2 regions of the Peptococcus niger genome follow, and region 2 is predicted to be linked to the other one. Evidence: predicted binding sites of a transcription regulator. Region 2 holds the regulator's gene; the other holds the start of a gene.
The links. Region 2 encodes HrcA, which represses chaperone genes, less so after heat shock. Its sites were predicted from a motif close to TGTTAGCACTCNNNNNNNNNGAGTGCTAACA; they were not measured.
Positions count from the first base shown of each region.

Region 1 (9,362 bases), on a different contig from region 2:
TGAAGTAAGGTCTGCCTTCAGCTGGTGACGAATCAAACGAAGGGCGTCTTTTTTACAGGGGGTATCTAAAAGGGCTAGGAGATCGTCATATCGGCCGTATTCCGGAATGCGGTCGATATTTTTACGGACAGAATCCGGATGGTAGCCGGCTAACCAACGGAGAATAATACGAAAAAGGCGGCGTTCTCCCAATCCGCCACGCACATCTCGACCAAAAAATAGAATTTTCATGGCGATGTCCGCATCTTCCGTGTAGGCTCGGAGAAAGCGATGAATGATGGCTTCCTCTTCGGCATTGCGAAGGGCACCAATATCGGCAAAGAGGTCTAAACAATCGGATAAGCTGCTGGCATGGGTCACAGCGTCGTTTTCAGTGCGCGCCCTATTGGCTTCGGCTTTTAGTTGGTCTAACATATCCTGTCTCCTAACCGGCGGTATGGTGCCGTGTGGTTTGCAAGTCTCATGAGATAAAAAATCCCCATTATCTTTCCTGAGAAGAGTCGGTAGGATGACCGTGGATTGATGAAGGGGGCTTTATAAAAAGGCTTAGGCCTTTATATGACATTCCAGGCACTCGTAGAAGAGGACCATAAATGACGGGGTCATCTGCTGATGATGGTCCTTTTTCTCTTGGCCGAGTGCCTTTTCCAAGATGCCTTTTTCTGAATGACTTGCCCTCAGATAGGCTAGGTTTGGTAAAATGGCTGGAGGCATCTTTCTAGCAAGGTACAAGTAACAGCATCAGCATCTGTAGGTTGCAAAGGATTTTATGCCCCTAACTGTAAAATGGCTGTTTGTACCTTTTAAGATTTAAACAACGATGACTCGTTGCACCTTGTAGACTCATTATATCCATGGGCGGGACCTTTATCACGGAAAAAAAGCTGCGAACAGGTTAAAGTTCACAGCTTTTTTGGGCCAAAAGGCGGTCTTTGATCAAGTTAACAAAGTCATCCGGCGCTTCCACCTTCACATAAGGGCCGAAGGCCAAAACCCGGATAAGCAATTCTTTTTCATCGGAGGCATAGTAGCTGATTTGGAGACGGGTGCTCCCGTCGGCCAAGCGCTCAGCTTGCTTGCTAAAATGGGCAAAGTGGAGCATGACCCGCTCTAGGGTATTGCGCTCATTCTCAATCAGCAAGACCAATTCTTTTTGCCGGTCGGTCAAGGGATTATCTGTTTGGCAATCGCTTCCCTGGTAAAGCTTGCAATGGTCAATTCGGGCCAAGTTGAAGTAAGGGTAGCGACAACCTTTCGCCAGGACGCGAATTTTATCGTCCTTTAAAGAGTATTCAAAGCCGGTGGGATAAAAGTGGATTTGAATCTGCCGGCCATAGCGGTTGGTCATGGTAATTTGCACCGGGTGGGAGGCTTTGATTGCTGCCAAAAGGAGGCGGAAATGATGAATATACCGGTGGCTGTTAAAGGGGTCTCCATCCGTATAGCGGTCAAAGACCCTGTAGTCCTCTTGGGTGAAAAGAGGGTCTAGCCCTTCTAAATCAGGAAAAGTGACATCAAATAGTTGGATGCGGGGGTCTGCCATAATGGCCTTGAGCCAGCGCTTTTCCAAGAGGGTTAGGGGTAGGGTTGGCGGATGGCATAAAGATGAGGTTAGGTCCTCATTTAAAAGGGGCCAACGCCCTTCTGTCAAGGCCGGAAGGATGGTCAGGACGCTCTCTGAAAAGGCATTTTCCTGAATGCAGCGACCAAGGTCTTCTGATGTTGTTTTTCCGGCCAAGGCCATGTTGATAATTTTAGCGACGGTCTTATAATATGTTGAATAGAGCTCACTGAAAATCACCCGGTCCACCTCCTTCCAGGTCGTAAAGACGGTACATCGCTTCTAAGTCGCTCTTAAATTTTTCCTTTGTAAGCGGGTTGGAAAAATCAAGCCTGGTGATCCGACAGATAAAGGTGCGAATCCAGGGGAGCAATTCATTGGCATCAAAAACATTTGCGGTAAAGCGGTAATGGTTAGGGTCAAGGCGGTCAACTTGACCACAACGCTTTTCCCGTTTGAGACGACGGATGATGTGGTTTTCGTCATCACCTATTCGAAGCTCGAAGGTTACCTGTTCCAGGGTCTTGCCGAGTCTTTTGCTGGATACGCCCCACATATGCCTTTCGAGCCGGGTCAGGTCAGCCCGGCGGTTGGCAAAGTTGTCGGAGACGGTCTTTTTAAGTTGAATGTTTTTCATTTTATCCAGCCGGTAAGCGTAGATCCGGTTTTTCGCTTCGTTGAAGGCCATGAGATACTGTCGGCCGTTTTGGACACTTAGGTAAATTTTTAAAGGTAAGAGACAAAGCTTTTGAAATTTGCCGGTCTCTTGTCCCGGATAATCCACGGTGACGGTTACCCTGTCGTGCATGGCTTGAAAAATTTGGGCCATGATGTCACTATCCATGGTTTGGGTGATGTAGTGGTGCTTAAAAGAGAAAAGAGGCTCATGGTCGGCCAGCCGATCCTGCAAAAACGAACCGATAACCCCGCAGGGCGCCACTTCACTAAAAAAATCAAGGGCATCCGCCAAAGGCTGAATGTCTATCAGCGGGCTTCGATGGTAGAAATTTTTGCGGCCAATTTTTTCCACTTGGATGATTTCGGCAGCGATGTAATCATTTAGCTTTTTGCGCAAGGTGGATTCATCAAAGGTCAGTCGAGAGGCTAGACGAGCATCAATGGCTTCAGTGAGGTCTGCCAAGGTCATTTTTACCCTTGGACTATAGAGAACATCAAAGATAGCAAAGTGCAGGGTAATCGTGGCATCGGTAAAACGCTTGGCCTTCCAGGCTTTGTAGAGCGGGTTTTGCTTGCTGACCCGGCTGTCTATGGCCAGGAATACGTTTTTTCCATCGGCTGTTTGATGGAACTGCATATAATCTCCCAACCAGGATTCCAAACGGCGGCGCTCGTCATCATAAGAACGGGCGCTTTTATGATCGTATTCCAGCCGGCTTTTGAGGCCGTAGACGTAAAAGGCTTGCATGTAGTCGCGGATTTTTTCAAAGTTTTTTATGCGTTCATCATAAGCCATGCTGCCGGCCTCCCTTGTTTTTCTCCCTTTATTTTACACAGTTTAGTCCGAGACCTCAAATGACCTTCTGGTCCAAAGGGAGTGCTTATATTTTAAGTCTAGGGGGCAGCTTCTCCGGTAAAGAGCCCTCCTGCCATCTGGTGAAAAGGTATAACATTCAATCAAAAAGAACTGTACCGAATGACTTGAAAGTCATTCGGTACAGTTCTTTTTGATTACAGCATTTTTGTTGACCGATAAATGCCTTGCTCCGTAACGATCATTGGCAGGCGGACATCTGTGTCCTTTTGGGGAATGGGGCTGTTTTTAATCACTTGGCAGTCATAGCCGGCGCCGATAATGGCGGTGCCCTCTGATAAACGGGGTAAGAACCTGTCGTAGAAGCCGGCTCCGTAACCGATGCGGGCGCCGGTGTCATCAAAGACCAGGCCCGGGACCAGGCAAAAATCAATATTTTCCGGTGGAACTTCCTGGATGGCTTCCGGTGCTATTTCTTCCAAGCCCATACCGGTGGTGATTAAGGGGGTGGTGGGGGTGTAAACGGAAAAGATCATATGGTAGTCTTTTTGGCAAATTGGCAATAAGACTTGTTTTCCTTCTGAAAAGGCTGTTTCAATAACGCTGCGTGTGTCCAACTCACTGCCAAAAGATAAAAATAGGGCGACAGTATCGGCGCGGAGCCATTCCGGCAAAGCACAAAGGCGTTCGGTGAAGCTTTGAGCCGCGGCTTCACGTGCTTCCGGCGATAGGGCCTGGCGCGCTTCGGTCATTTGTTTTCGCAATTCTTCTGCTGTCATAAGGCACCTCCTATGTTGGCTGCATTATAACCAATGCTGGAATGAATTGCAACCGGGGTAAAAAATATCAAAAAATAGAAAAAGACTTGCATTTTTAAGGGAGTGTGATATGATATACATATGATGTTAGCACTCGTGAAAGATGAGTGCTAACACTGTGACCGATATTTCATAAGGAGGCTATTTTATGAACATTAAACCCTTAGGCGATAAAGTCGTCATCAAACCTTTAAAAGTAGAAGAAAAGACGCAAAGCGGCATCGTTTTGCCGGGCTCTGCTCAGGAAAAACCGCATCAAGGCGAAGTCATTGCTGTGGGCAGCGGTGTGCTGAACGATAAAGGCGAACGCGTTGCCTTGGAAGTCAAACCGGGCGACAAGGTTGTCTATGGAAAATTCGGCGGGACAGAAGTCAAGCTGGATGATGAAGAAGTGGTTATTATTGCTGAAAAAGATATTTTGGTCGTGCTCGGCTAAGGTATTTTTGTCATATACTGTTGTATTTTTAGGAGGTTAATGATAGATGGCAAAAGAAATTCGTTTTGGCGCTGAAGCGCGTGCGGCTCTTGAAAAGGGCGTTAACGCCGTTGCTGATGCAGTAAGTGTTACCCTTGGGCCTAAAGGGCGTAATGTTGTCCTGTCTAAACCCTATGGTGCACCACTCATTACCAATGATGGTGTTTCCATCGCTCGTGAAATCGAGTTGGAAGATCCCTTTGAAAATATGGGGGCTCAGCTCTTAAAAGAAGTGTCCATTAAAACCAACGATGTGGCCGGTGACGGGACCACCACTGCTACTGTTTTGGCACAGGCAATGGTTCGTGAAGGCCTGAAAAACATCGCTGCCGGGGCAAATCCGATTATCTTGCGCAAGGGCATGATGGCCGCTGCTGAGAAAGCAGTTGAAAGCATTGAAAAAATCTCCAGCCCCATTAAAAATAAAGAGGCAATTGCACAAGTGGCCGCTATTTCTTCCGGGGATGAAGAAACCGGTAAATTAATCGCGGATGCCATGGAAGTTGTTGGCAATGATGGGGTTATCACGGTAGAAGATTCGCAAACCTTCGGCACATCTTTGGATGTGGTTGAAGGGATGCAGTTTGATCGTGGCTACATTTCACCGTATATGGTTTCCGATACGGAGAAAATGGTGGCAACCTTAGAAGAACCCTACGTTTTGATCACAGATAAGAAAATCGGTAATGTTCAAGAAATTTTGCCGGTTTTAGAACAAGTGGTGAAAACCGGTAAGGCCCTGCTCTTGATTGCGGAAGATGTGGAAGGCGAAGCCCTGACCACGATGATTCTCAACAAATTGCGCGGCACCTTTAATTGTGTTGCCGTCAAAGCACCGGGCTTCGGCGATCGCCGTAAAGAAATGCTGGCCGATATTGCTGCCCTGACCGGCGCAACGGTTGTGACAGAAGAACTGGGCTATAAGCTGGAAGACGCTACAGTCGATATGCTCGGCTCTGCTCGCCAGATTACCGTTACCAAAGACAACACCACTATTGTTGAAGGCAAGGGGGCTAAAGAAGCCATTGATGCTCGAGTGGCCCAAATTCGCGTTCAACTGGAAGAAACCACTTCTGAATTTGACCGTGAAAAATTGCAGGAACGCTTGGCCAAGTTGGCTGGCGGTGTTGCTGTTATTCAGGTCGGTGCGGCTACGGAAACTGAACTGGCTGAGAAGAAGTTGCGGATTGAAGATGCCTTGTCGGCTACCCGCGCAGCCGTTGAAGAAGGGATTGTGGCCGGTGGCGGGACAGCCTTTATTTCCGCAATGGCTGCTTTGGATGAGCTGAAGCTGGAAGAGCCGGATGCTGTTACCGGTGTGGCCTTGATTAAGAACGCTCTGGAAGCGCCGGTGCGTCAGATTGCTGAAAACGCAGGTATGGAAGGCTCTGTCGTTGTAGCGGCTGTTAAGGCGAAAGAACAGGGCGTGGGCTACAATGCGCTGATGGACCGTTATGAAGACATGATTGCTGCCGGGATTATTGACCCGGCCAAGGTGACACGCAGTGCGTTGCAAAATGCCGTCTCCATTGCGTCCATGATCTTGACCACTGAAAGTCTGGTGGCTGATACGAAGACAGAAGACCCGATGGCTGCTGCCGGTGCAGGTGCGCCGGGCATGGGCATGATGTAAAGGATATACGGTTAATACAAAACGGATGTGGGCATGGTTCCACATCCGTTTTTTTTATTGAGCGAGAAGGCCTGTGCTTGAGCCTGGCCGGACATTCCAGTATAATAGCAAGAGGCCGGAGTGACCGGCGCGGCAAAGTGAAGGAGGCTGCCTATGTGCGGAATTGTCGGCTATATGCCGGGAGTAAGGGAAATTGACCATCAGACTGTTATCGGTGAAATGTGCGATGCCATGGTGCATCGTGGCCCGGACAGTGATGGAACGTTTATATCCGATAAAATGGTATTGGGCTTTCGGCGGTTGAGCATTATTGATTTGAGAGATGAGGCGGACCAGCCTCTTTTTAATAAAGATAAATCGCTGGCTTTGATTTTTAACGGCGAAATTTACAATTATAAAGCCTTGCGGTCAGAACTGGTGGACTTGGGCTATGAATTTATTTCCGAAACGGACAGCGAAGTCTTGGTTCACGGCTATGACGCTTGGGGCGACGGTGTTCTGCAAAAGGTGCGCGGCATGTTTGCCTTTGCCATTTGGGATGCCCGCAAAGAGGAACTTTTTCTGGCACGCGATTTCTTTGGCATCAAGCCCTTGTATTACGGTGCACCCTCCGATGATGGCAGCTTCTTTTTTGGATCGGAAATCAAGTGCTTTCTCAAGCATCCGGCCTTCCAAAAAGAGGTGAACGCCAAGGCCTTGCGTCCCTACCTGACTTTTCAATATCCGGCAACGGAGGAGACCTTTTTCAAGGGGATTTATAAACTGACACCCGGGACCTGGATGAAGGTCAAGGACGGTTCTGTCATAGCGCGAGGGCGGTATTGGGATTTCAACTATCGGGCAGCAGACTTAAGCGATGATGAGGCGGTTTCTGCCATCGGCGAGACGCTCCGGGAGAGCGTCCGAGCCCATCAAATGGCGGATGTTAAAGTGGGGGCCTTTCTTTCCGGGGGCATTGATTCCAGCTTTATCACAGCCCTGTTTCGCCCGGAAGAAACCTTTTCCGTGGGCTTTAAAGACTATGATGGCGTTTTTAATGAGACGAACCTGGGGGCTCGATTATCAGAGCTTCTGGGCTTTACCCACCATAAACGCTTAATTGACGCGGATGACTTTTTCGGCGCCTTGCCGGTCATCCAATACCATATGGATGAGCCGCAATCGAACTTATCTTCGGTGCCCTTGTATTTCTTGGCCCAACTGGCCTCAGAACATGTCAAGGTTGTGCTTTCCGGGGAAGGGGCTGATGAACTCTTCGGTGGCTATGACAGCTATATGGACACGCCACACCTGGCCTTGTATAAGCGGTTGCCGGCTTTTGTGCGGCGCGGCTTGTACCGGACAGTGGGGAAAAGCTTCCCCCATTCCCGCCTTGGCGACTTGGCGGTGCGGGGGGGTCAGCCGCTGCGCGAAAGCTTTGTTGGACAAGCTAAAATTTTCCCGGATGATGAAGCCCTGGCCTTGTTAAAACCGGCCTATCGAAGCGGCCCATCAGCGGTTGAGCTCTTGGCGCCGTATTATGACAGCCTGAGTGGCCGGGATGAGTTGACCTGTAAGCAAGTGATTGATATTCGCACCTGGCTGCCTGGGGATATTTTGCTCAAGGCGGATAAGATGAGCTCGGCTCACTCGCTGGAGCTGCGGGTCCCCTTCTTGGACAAAGAAGTGATGCGCCTGGCGAGCCGGTTGAAACCGGACCAACGGGTCAAGGATGGTGTGGCGAAGATCTCCCTTAGGAAGGCGGCTTTGGCCGAATTACCGGAAGAATGGGCGAAGCGACCAAAGGTGGGTTTCCCGGTACCCCTGAGAGATTGGCTGCACCAGGAAAAATATTATCTGGCGGTTAAAGAAATCTTTAGCCGACCCTATGTCAGCACTTTTTTTGATCAGGAGAAGCTCTTGGGCTACCTGCAAGAGCATTATGAAGGAAAGGCCTTACGCCAACGCTACATTTACACAGTGCTCTGCTTCCTCATTTGGTATGACGAATATTTTGTGAAACGATAAGATGACAATCGAGGCGGACCTGCCTCGATTTTTTTAGTGGCAGCATGTGTCGGTGGCGGCAAATATGCTGTATATGGTGTATAATAAGTGAATATGAAGACAGAAAACCATCAAAATTATTACGCTTACCTGGTTGAGTGTGCGGACGGCACCCTGTATGCCGGCTACACTGTGGACTTAGCACACCGCTTGGCGACCCACAATGCCGGTAAAGGGAGCAAGTACACAGCGGCGCGGTTGCCGGTTCGTCTGGTCTACTGGGAGGCGTTTGAAACCAAGAATGAAGCCATGGCGCGGGAATATCGTTTAAAACGGCTCACCCGCCGTCAAAAATTGGCCTTGATTGCTTCCGGAAAGACAGGTGAATCATGAGTATATTTTATATTGTTGACGGCAACAGCATTGCCAATAGGGCTTTTTATGGGGTTCCCCCCTTGACCACCAAGGAGGGCGTTGCCACCAATGCCGTCTATGGGTTTATTAATATGCTGAAAAAACTGATTGCGGATGCGGAGGACCCCTATTTGGCGGTGGCCTTCGATGAGCGAGGCAAGGTGTTTCGCCACGCCCAGTATGAGGCCTATAAAGCCAACCGAAAAGGCATGCCGGAGGATCTGGCGGCACAAATGCCCTTGATCAAAGAGGCCTTAAGCTTGATGAAGGTTCCGATTTTGAGCTTGGCAGGCTATGAAGGAGACGATATCCTGGGGACCTTGGCGCCGAAGGCGAAGGCCGGCGGTTTTGATGTGGCCCTGGTCAGTGGTGACAGGGACACCTTTCAGTTGATTGATGAGCAAGTCAAGGTGATTTATCCGCGGCGCGGTTTGTCTGAGACGGAGACCGTTGATTTGGCCTTCTTGCGCGACCAGTATGATTTAACGCCGGCCCAAGTGGTTGACTTAAAAGGGCTTATGGGGGATGCTTCGGATAATATTCCGGGCATTCCCGGTGTCGGCATTAAAACGGCGAAGAAGTTTTTGCAAGAGTATGGTTCCATGGAAAATTTGTACGCTCACTTATCGGACTTCGAGGGCAAAAAAATGGGCGAGAAGCTGGTCACCCATAAAGACCAGGCCTTTATGAGCCGTGAACTGGCGACCATTCACCGGGATGTGCCGATTGATTTGCCCGACTTGGAAGCCTTTCGCCTCCAGGAACCGGATACAGATGGCCTGCGGGCCTTTTATGCGCGTCTGGAATTGCGGCAATTGCTGGACCGGCTGGATGCAGACCAGGAACCGGAAAAGCCGCCGGAAGGCAAGACCCTTTCCGACTTGGCAGAGATGGAGCGGCTGATCAAGGGCTTGGCGCCGGGGGACTGGACTGTCATTTTCAGCCTGGATGCTGGGGAAAAAGAGCTGACGGACATCGCCTTG
Region 1 covers NZ_FNAF01000010.1:21,514-30,875, reverse strand. The annotation lists gene BLQ16_RS07495 (DUF2828 family protein) at 1-414, opposite strand, end outside; gene BLQ16_RS07490 (WYL domain-containing protein) at 896-1,801, opposite strand; gene BLQ16_RS07485 (helix-turn-helix transcriptional regulator) at 1,788-3,035, opposite strand; gene BLQ16_RS07480 (5-formyltetrahydrofolate cyclo-ligase) at 3,251-3,832, opposite strand; gene BLQ16_RS07475 (co-chaperone GroES) at 4,020-4,307, shown strand; gene groL (chaperonin GroEL) at 4,354-5,979, shown strand; gene asnB (asparagine synthase (glutamine-hydrolyzing)) at 6,133-7,986, shown strand; gene BLQ16_RS07460 (GIY-YIG nuclease family protein) at 8,080-8,358, shown strand; gene polA (DNA polymerase I) at 8,355-9,362, shown strand, end outside.
Region 1: a site for HrcA is predicted at 3,957-3,987, ahead of BLQ16_RS07475 (co-chaperone GroES). Genes of this name have one in related genera too.

Region 2 (9,362 bases):
TACAAGACCGCTGTCAGCGATCCGTATTACTTGAGCAATGTTGGTGCGGGAAGTAGCTACTATTATGAAAAGGTTGAGAAAACAACCCTATCCGGAAAAGAAAAAATTTCCAGCTACGTGAATGATGTCAATCATCGGATTGACCATGTGGATTATTATGTGAATGGACAGTATGCTGCACAAGCAAAATTCCCAAGTTATGAAGCAACCGTTGATTTTACGCCTTGGCAAGGGAAACCCATTCAACTGAAAGCAGATTATTGGTCTGAACAGGGAACGCTTGTTACATCAAAAACTGTCAATGTAGGTGGAGGCAATGCCGGCAGTTCGGCTTCAAGTCAGACGTCTTCTAAGCAAGAAATTCCCGTATATTACAATGGGAAACGCATACAATTAGCTTATCAGCCGATTATCTGGAACAATTACACATATCTTCCGGTGCGTTTTGTAGGAGAAGCGGTTCATGCAAATGTTGATTGGGATAACGCAACGAGAACAGTTATTGCAAAACGTGGTAACAATACCTTGAAATTTCATCCTGATGCGGTTGAATTTGAAAAGAATGGCATGAAACAGGTTGCCAATACGCCTGTAATCATTCGTGAAAATCGTGCTTTTGTTCCTTTGCGGTCTTTGGCAGAAGGGCTTGATCTTTCTATTCAGTGGAACAATGGTGAACGTGCGGTATATATTTCTGAAAAGTAAAGAATGTTATAATGAACATTTCTTGATTTTGCTTGAATGATAGAAATAGTCATTTGTAAAAGCGCCGTCTCCGGTTATTAAACGTTAACGTTTAGTGACTGGAGGACGGCGCTTTTATAATTTTTTACTTTGAAAAAACGGGTATTTGTGCAGATTCTGAGCTAAAAGACGTCATTTTATATACAAAATAAATATCAATAAGCTCTAAAGTCTTGCAAAGGAATTATTTGAATAGCCAAACGGGGCTTTAACTTTTGAATGACAGGGAGAGTAACCGTTTCACAAAAGAATGCGATAAGAAACTTCAAATTACTAAAAGATAGCTCTTTGATAAACTTGACAAGGACAGGTAAAGGTGTTAAATTTAATACATGGTTAGCACTCGAAAGGGTTGAGTGCTAACAAGGCTAATCGACAAGGAGGTGGGTCGTGGGCATTACGGAACGACAAGAACGCATACTGGAGCATTTGATCTGTGATTATGTGGACAGCGCGGAACCGGTTGGCTCACGAACCCTGTCCAAGAAAAAAGACCTGGGGGTCAGCGCGGCCACCGTCCGCAATGACTTATCCGACTTGGAAGAGGCGGGGCTGGTCATGGCACCGCATACCTCTGCAGGGCGGATCCCAACAGATGAAGGCTTGACCTATTACATAACGCACTTATTGCCGGTGCGGTTGGCTGAGCAACACGGGACAGACCCCTTCGGTATCGGTCAATGGCTGACCGCCGGGAAGCTCAATGATGACAACATGCGCCTGGCTTTGGTGGACTGGCTTGCAAAAACGGCCGGCCTTCCGGCCATGCTCTACTTGCCGGCCTTGGCGCCGGAAGAACAAGCGGTTCTGGCTCGGTTGAACCTGATCTTTCTGGCGCCGGGACGGGCGCTTTTGGTGATGGTCACCGATGATGAACAGGTGAACAGCGAACTGGTGGATATGCCGCTGAGCATTGGCGAAAAAGAGATGTTGATTATTGAGGGCTTGCTCAACCATTATTTGCGTGGCTTGCCACTGCACTATTGGCGGGCGCCGCTGGCGGAATTTTTACAGCAGCAGGAAGGCGATTTGGCCTGCTTTGCGCGCCATGTGATTGACCGCCTGGGCGAAGCCATCTCTCATGACGGTCGACGGGTGGTTTATGTAAGCGGTACGCTGAAACTTTTGGATCAGCCGGAGTTCCGCAATCCGGACAGTTTGCGCCGGGTGCTCAATGCCTTAGAACAGGAAGAAACAGTACCAAATCTCTTGGCCAGTATTTCCGGTAGCGCTCCGGTTATCCGCTTAGGCGTAGAATTGCCGGATGATGCCCTGGACGATTGTGCCATGGTTTGTACGGCTTATCATATCGGTCGCCAACGCGGCCACCTGGGCCTTTTGGGCCCAAAACGAATGAATTATCTCATAAGCGCTCGCCTTTTACAGACGACGGTTCAAGTCTTGGAAGAGGCATTCAGGGACAAAGCGATGCTGGTTCCGGAACATCAAAATGATCTGGCTCCCCTTTTGCATTCCTTTGCCTGGCAATTGCGCGATATTCGATCATAGAAAAGGAGTGAAGCGCATTGCGCGATGAAGCTGTTGACAAAGAAACACTGACCGCCGATGCCCAGGCTGCTGCGGATCCGGCGGACCATCAAGACCCTGAAGAAAGGGTTGATGCTCAAACCAACACGGAGGCAGAGGCTTCAGATCAGGCAGAAGCTTCAGATCAGGCTGAAACGCCTGAAGCCGAACCAGACAAGGCGTCCGATACCCGTTATTTGCGTCTGCTGGCAGATTTTGACAACTATAAAAGACGGACCCAGCGGGAAAAGGCCGAGATTTACCAATACGCCAACGAAAGTTTGATTAAAGACCTCTTGCCGGTTTTAGACGCCTTTGATATGGCCCTGCAAACCGCACCGGCGGAAGATGACGAGACCCATAAAAGCGTCATGACCGGCCTGGAGCAGATCCAGCGGCAGCTTTTATCGGTCCTGGAAGGCGCCGGCTTGTCTCGAATCGCCGGAGCAGGTGAACCCTATGACCCGGTTTATCACGAGGCCATTATGGTGGTTGACGATGCAGAAGCACCGGCAAATACCATTATTGATGAGTTGCGCGCCGGCTATCAATTTAAAGATAAGGTGCTGCGCCCCACCGTTTGTCGGGTAAGCGGGAACAGCTGATTTCTAATAAATCCAGTTACAGGAAAAACAGTTTTTTGGGAGGAATTAAATATGGGAAAAGTTATCGGTATTGACTTAGGAACAACCAACTCTTGCGTTGCCGTTATGGAAGGCGGGGAAGCCGTCGTCATTCCAAATACGGAGGGCAACCGGACAACGCCTTCAGTGGTCGGGTTAAACAACAGTGGTGAACGCTTGGTCGGTCAGGTGGCCAAACGCCAGGCCATCACCAACCCGCACAATACGGTCGCTTCTGTTAAGCGCCACATGGGGACGGATTATAAGGCCCATATGGGGGACAAGGAATACACACCCCAGGAAATTTCTGCGATGATTTTGCAAAAATTAAAAAGCGATGCAGAAGCCTATCTGGGCGAAACGGTGACCCAGGCGGTGATTACCGTCCCGGCTTATTTTTCCGACAGCCAACGTCAAGCCACCAAGGACGCCGGTAAAATTGCCGGTCTGGATGTCTTGCGCATTATCAACGAGCCGACAGCTGCCGCCTTGGCCTATGGCGTTGATAAAGAATCGGAAGATCAAAAAATCCTGGTCTTTGACTTGGGTGGCGGGACCTTTGACGTGTCCCTGATGGAAATTGGTGACGGGATTTTTGAAGTTTTGGCCACCAGCGGGAACAACCGTTTAGGCGGGGATGACTTTGACAAGAAGGTCATTGACTGGGCAGTTGATAACTTCAAAAAAGACACCGGCATTGACCTTTCTGCTGATAAAACAGCCATGCAGCGCTTAAAAGAAGCCGCTGAAAAAGCCAAGATGGAACTGTCCACGGTGACCACCTCCAACTTGAACTTGCCCTTTATTTCCATGGACGCCAACGGTCAACCGCAACACATGGACTTGACCCTGACGCGGGCCAAATTTGACGAACTGACCGCCGATTTGGTTGAAAAAACCATGAGCCCCTCTCGCCAAGCCATGAGCGATGCAGGCATTTCGGCCGGCGATATTGACAAGGTCATCCTGGTTGGTGGGTCCACCCGGATGCCCTCCATTCAGGAAGCCATCAAGAAACTGACCAATAAAGAACCCTACAAGGGCATCAACCCGGATGAAAGTGTGGCCATCGGTGCCGCCATCCAAGGCGGGGTCCTGGTCGGCGAAGTAAAAGATGTGGTGCTTTTGGACGTGACGCCCTTGTCCCTGGGGATTGAAACCTTGGGTGGCGTAATGACCAAGATTGTCGAACGCAACACCACCATCCCCGTATCCCGCAGCCAGGTCTTTACCACCGCTGCCGACAACCAAACCTCTACGGACATTCATGTCCTCCAGGGGGAACGGGAAATGGCTGCCAACAACAAGACCTTGGGCCGGTTCAGCTTAATGGATATTCCGCCGGCTCCGCGCGGCATTCCGCAAATTGAAGTGACCTTTGACATTGACGCCAACGGCATTGTGAACGTTTCCGCAAAAGACAAGGGGACCGGTAAGAGCCAGCGGATCACCATTCAATCCAATAGCGGCCTGTCCGATGAAGACATCGACCGGATGGTCAAGGATGCTGAAGAAAACGCTGAAGCGGATAAGAAGATGAAGGAAGCTGTTGATACCCGCAACAATGCGGACAGCCTGCTCTTCCAGACCGATAAGGCCTTGAAAGATGCCGGCGAAACGGTAGAGGCTGCGGATAAAGAAGCCATTGAAAATGCGCAAAAAGACTTGCGCACGGCCTTAGAAGGCGACGATACCGAGGACATTAAGGCAAAAACAGAAGCCTTGACCCAGGCCCTCTATAAAATGACCGAAAAAATGTACGCCGCTGCCCAGGCCCAGGCCAACGCTCAGGCCGAAGCACAAGGCGAAAACGGTGGCGCCACCGGTGAAGACGGCACCTTTGACGCCGACTACACCGAAGTGAATGAAGACGATAAATAATGGCCGATCAGCGCGATTACTATGAGGTGCTCGGGGTCGATAAAGACGCCAGCGAACAGGATATTAAAAAAGCCTTTCGCAAAAAAGCGCGTAAATATCACCCCGATGTCAACCCCGACGATAAAGAGGCGGAAAAGCGCTTTAAGGAAGTCAACGACGCCTATGAAACCCTCTCTGATCCCCAGAAGCGGCAACAGTACGACCAGTTTGGGCCGGACGGCCCGCAATTCGGCGGCTTCGGCGGACAGGGACCGGGCGGCGCCGGCTTTGGCGGCGACTTCGGGGATATCGGCGATATTTTCAACATGTTCTTCGGCGGCGGAGCCGGCGGCTATGGCCAACGGCAAAACGGTCCGCGACGGGGCAATGACTTGCGTGCAGACCTGCTGATTGATTTTGAAACGGCCGTTTTTGGTGGGAAAGAAACCATCACCGTGGCCCGGCATAAGGTCTGTGACACCTGTCACGGCAGTGGGGCCAAGCCCGGCACCAGCCCCCATACCTGTTCCCGCTGCGGTGGCACGGGCCGGGTGATCAGCGCGCAACAGACGCCCTTCGGGCGGATCCAGACCCAGAGCACCTGCCCGGAATGTGGTGGCAGCGGTGAAATCATTGATGAACCTTGCCCATCTTGTAGCGGCCAGGGCATGCGGCGGGAAACGGTTACCCTGGATGTTACCATTCCTGCCGGCGTGGACAACGGCAACCGCCTGCGGATGCAAGGCGAAGGTGAGGCCGGCGAGCACGGCGGCCCGGCCGGTGACCTCTTCATCTATATTCGGGTTAAACCGCACCCGGTTTTTGAACGTGTTGACAACGATATTCATATGGAGCAGCCTATCAATGTGGCCCAAGCTGCTTTAGGGGATGAGATTGAAGTGCCGACCCTGGAAGGACGGCTGAAATTTAAAATCCCCGCCGGCGTGCAGAGCGGCACCCGGTTCCGGCTCAAAGGGAAGGGCATTAAAGGCATGCGCAGCTTCGGCCGCGGTGACCAATACGTGACCGTTGTTGTTGAGACGCCGAAGGGCTTGACCGATGAGCAGAAAGAGCTCTTTACCAAGCTTTCTGAAAGTCTAGACCGCAAAGAACTCTACACAGACCAGAAAAATCGGTCGTCCGCTAAAACGACCGGCGATAAGGACGACGGCAAAAGCTGGTTTGGTAAATTTAAAGATACGGTCAACGATATTTTTCAAGACGATGAGGACGAAGCAGGTCCTCAGGACAAGCAATAATAAAAACCACATTGACGCCCGGCGTCAATGTGGTTTTTTCTTTGCCGTGATTTTTAGAGAAAGCAGCCGTAAGGGGCGCTAAAATGGTATAATAACCCTATGAATGCGCGGCTGTATAAAGGAGGGCCTATGTCATATATTATTGCTTTAGACCAGGGGACAACCAGTTCCCGTGCCATTATATTTGATCACCAGCAGACCATTGTGGATGTGCGCCAAAATGAAACGCGCCAATATTTTCCGCATCCGGGCTGGGTGGAACAGGACCCGCAGGATATCTGGGCAACGACCTTCGGCGTTTTACAAGAAACTCTGGCGGCGACAGGCATTGACCCAAAGGCCATTGATGCCCTGGCCATCACCAACCAGCGGGAAACCACCATCGTTTGGGATAAAAAAACAGGTAAGCCGGTTTACAACGCCATCGTCTGGCAGTGCCGGCGTACGGCCGACCGGTGTGCAGAATTGGTGCAAAAAGGCTATAAAGCTTTATTTGCCGAAAAAACCGGTCTGGTCATTGATGCGTATTTTTCCGCTACCAAATTGGCCTGGATTTTAGATGAAGTAGACCCGGATCGGAAGCGGGCAAAGGCCGGTGACCTCCTCTTCGGCACGGTAGACACCTGGCTTTTATGGAAGCTTACAGAAGGTCGCGTCCACGCCACAGACTACACCAACGCAAGCCGCACCATGCTCTTTAATATTCATGACTTGTGTTGGGATGAGGAAATTTTATCTATTTTAAACATTCCCAAGGCCATGCTGCCGGAGGTTCATCCGTCATCCTATGCCTTTGGGGAAGCCCATTTGGGGCGGAACGTCATGGTGCCGGTGGCCGGTATGGCCGGTGACCAACAGGCGGCGCTTTTCGGGCAAACCTGTTGGTCGCCCGGTGAGGCCAAGAATACCTATGGGACCGGTTGCTTTTTGTTAATGAACATCGGCCAGCAGCCAATTATTAGCCAAAAAGGCCTGGTCACCACCATTGCCGCCGGTGTAGATGAAAGGCCCACCTATGCCCTGGAAGGGTCCATCTTTGTTGGAGGAGCGGTCATTCAATGGCTGCGAGACACCCTGCACATTTTAGATGAGGCGGCAGACAGCGACTTTTTTGCCACCAAATTGGACAACAATGAAGGCGTCTATTTGGTGCCGGCCTTTGTCGGCTTGGGGGCTCCCTACTGGGATATGTATGCACGCGGTACCATGTTCGGCCTAACCCGGGGGACCGGCAGGGCCCATATGATTCGCGCCGCCTTGGAAGCCATTGCCTACCAGACCCATGATGTGCTGGAGGCCATGTCCGCTGAAAGCCCTGTTGATATTAAGACCTTACAAGTGGATGGCGGCGCTGCGGGCAATGACTTTCTCATGCAATTTCAGGCAGATGTTTTAAATGTACCGGTGATTCGACCGGATGTGCTGGAAACCACCGCCTTAGGCGCCGCTATGTTGGCCGGCTTGCAGGTGGGCCTTTGGAAAGACCTGGCAGATTTGGCCGGCCATCGGCGGATCAATCGCCGCTTTACACCGACCATGTCTTCGGAAGACCGCAATAAAAATATTACCGGTTGGAAAGAAGCCGTGCGGCGCACGCTCAGCGATATTGATTAAAGGATTAAAGCAAAGAAGAGGGTTGCGTTCAGATTGAACGCAACCCTCTTCTTTTAAAGCATTCCCCACTTGCGGGTGTACTCCGCCTGGAGGAGGTAGTCGTCTTCAGTGAAGCCCTTGGCGGCAAGGGCCGCAATGGCTTCTTTAAAATCCAAGGTGACCGTTTCCATTTTGACGTAATCAGCATGGGCGGTAATGGCCCAGTCATCGTGCAGGGCCAGGAGGACCTCCATCATCTGCGCCACCCGCTCCATGCGGTCGGCGGTGTAGGCCTTTAATGCACGCACATCTTCCGGGCTTGCCTTATCCAGCCGGGTAAAGGCCTTGGCCGGACTGATGGCCTTGCGGCGCCATTCGCCTGCCTCTTTAAAGGTCAAAAAGAACTGTGCATTTTGCACACAGGTTTCGTTTTGAGAACGATCCCGTTTAACCCGTCGTCCAAAAAACATGATTCCTCCAAAGTGATCTTACATTAACCGGCAAACACTTGAGTGATGTTTGTCCAATAGTGGCCTAAAATCAACACACTGAAGAGGAAGCCTAAAAGAACATTGACCAGCACCCCAATGGAGAAGGCGCCGACCGGTTTCATCCCGACGGAAGCCAGTTCCTTGAACCGTGTCGTCAACCCGATGCACAGGAAGCAGAAGACAAAGGACCAGGTCCGTAAGCTCTTGATTGGCCCAATGATGGCGGCATTGATGGCATCGTTCACTTCCGGCGTAATGCCGACCGTCACAGCGGTCATGATGAAGGAAGCAATGAAGAACCCTAAAACAAATTTTGGGAACCGTTCCCAAATGACACCGGCGCCAGGTTTAACGCCGCCCTCGTGGGCTTCCCACTTGGTAACGGAAACGATGGCCAAAATGAAGGCCCAGATTCCGACAAACATATCACGACCGACAACCTTCATTAAGGTGAAGGATGTAATCCCTGCATCGCCAAACTGTGCAGCGGCAGCGATACCGGCCGCATCGGCAAATTCAGACGTCCCAATCCAGGCACCGGCTTCACCGGGGGTTAAGCCCAAGAGGTGGGACATAATCGGCAGGAAGAAGACCATGATGGTCGCCCAGACCACAACCATGGAAATGGAGATGGAGACGTGGTTCTTCTCAGCGTTGACAGAGCTACCAATGGCGATGGAGGCAGATACCCCGCAGATGGAGCCGCCGGCGCCCAGGGTTGCAGCAAAGCGTTTGTCCAGGCCGAAAATACGCGTACCGACAAAGTAAATGGTGAGGAAGGTGGTCACAGCGATAAAGGTTGCCTGTAAGAAGGCCACCGGGCCGCTGGACAAAATAAGGGTAAAGGGTAAGGTTGCCCCCATTAACACAATCCCGATTTTAACGTAAAATTCCGTGCGCAAGGCAGCATCAAACCAGGCCGGAATTTTAACAAAGTTCCCGATGATCATCCCGATGATCAAGGCCAAAACCGGTGCTTCCAAGTTTAAAGCCTTGGCCGGATTCCAAGAACCGAGAATCTGCACGATAATCGCCATAACATACAAGAGCGTAAAGCCTTTTAAAAACTGAGGGATAGAATGCCCCATGATCTTAATGGCAACGGCAAAAATAATTGCCAAGACCACATATAATAGAATCAAATGCGGAATAAGACCTGCTAATTGACCAGGAACCACAGAAAAATTATCAAATGCTTCAAAACCAACGCCCAGTGGTCCAATACTCCCACCGAGTTTATAAATGAGTAATGCAATCAAAATGGT
Region 2 covers NZ_FNAF01000005.1:1,580-10,941, forward strand. The annotation lists gene BLQ16_RS05155 (stalk domain-containing protein) at 1-705, shown strand, start outside; gene hrcA (heat-inducible transcriptional repressor HrcA) at 1,135-2,253, shown strand; gene grpE (nucleotide exchange factor GrpE) at 2,271-2,876, shown strand; gene dnaK (molecular chaperone DnaK) at 2,928-4,775, shown strand; gene dnaJ (molecular chaperone DnaJ) at 4,775-6,013, shown strand; gene glpK (glycerol kinase GlpK) at 6,143-7,627, shown strand; gene BLQ16_RS05185 (hypothetical protein) at 7,681-8,076, opposite strand; gene BLQ16_RS05190 (YeiH family protein) at 8,100-9,362, opposite strand, start outside.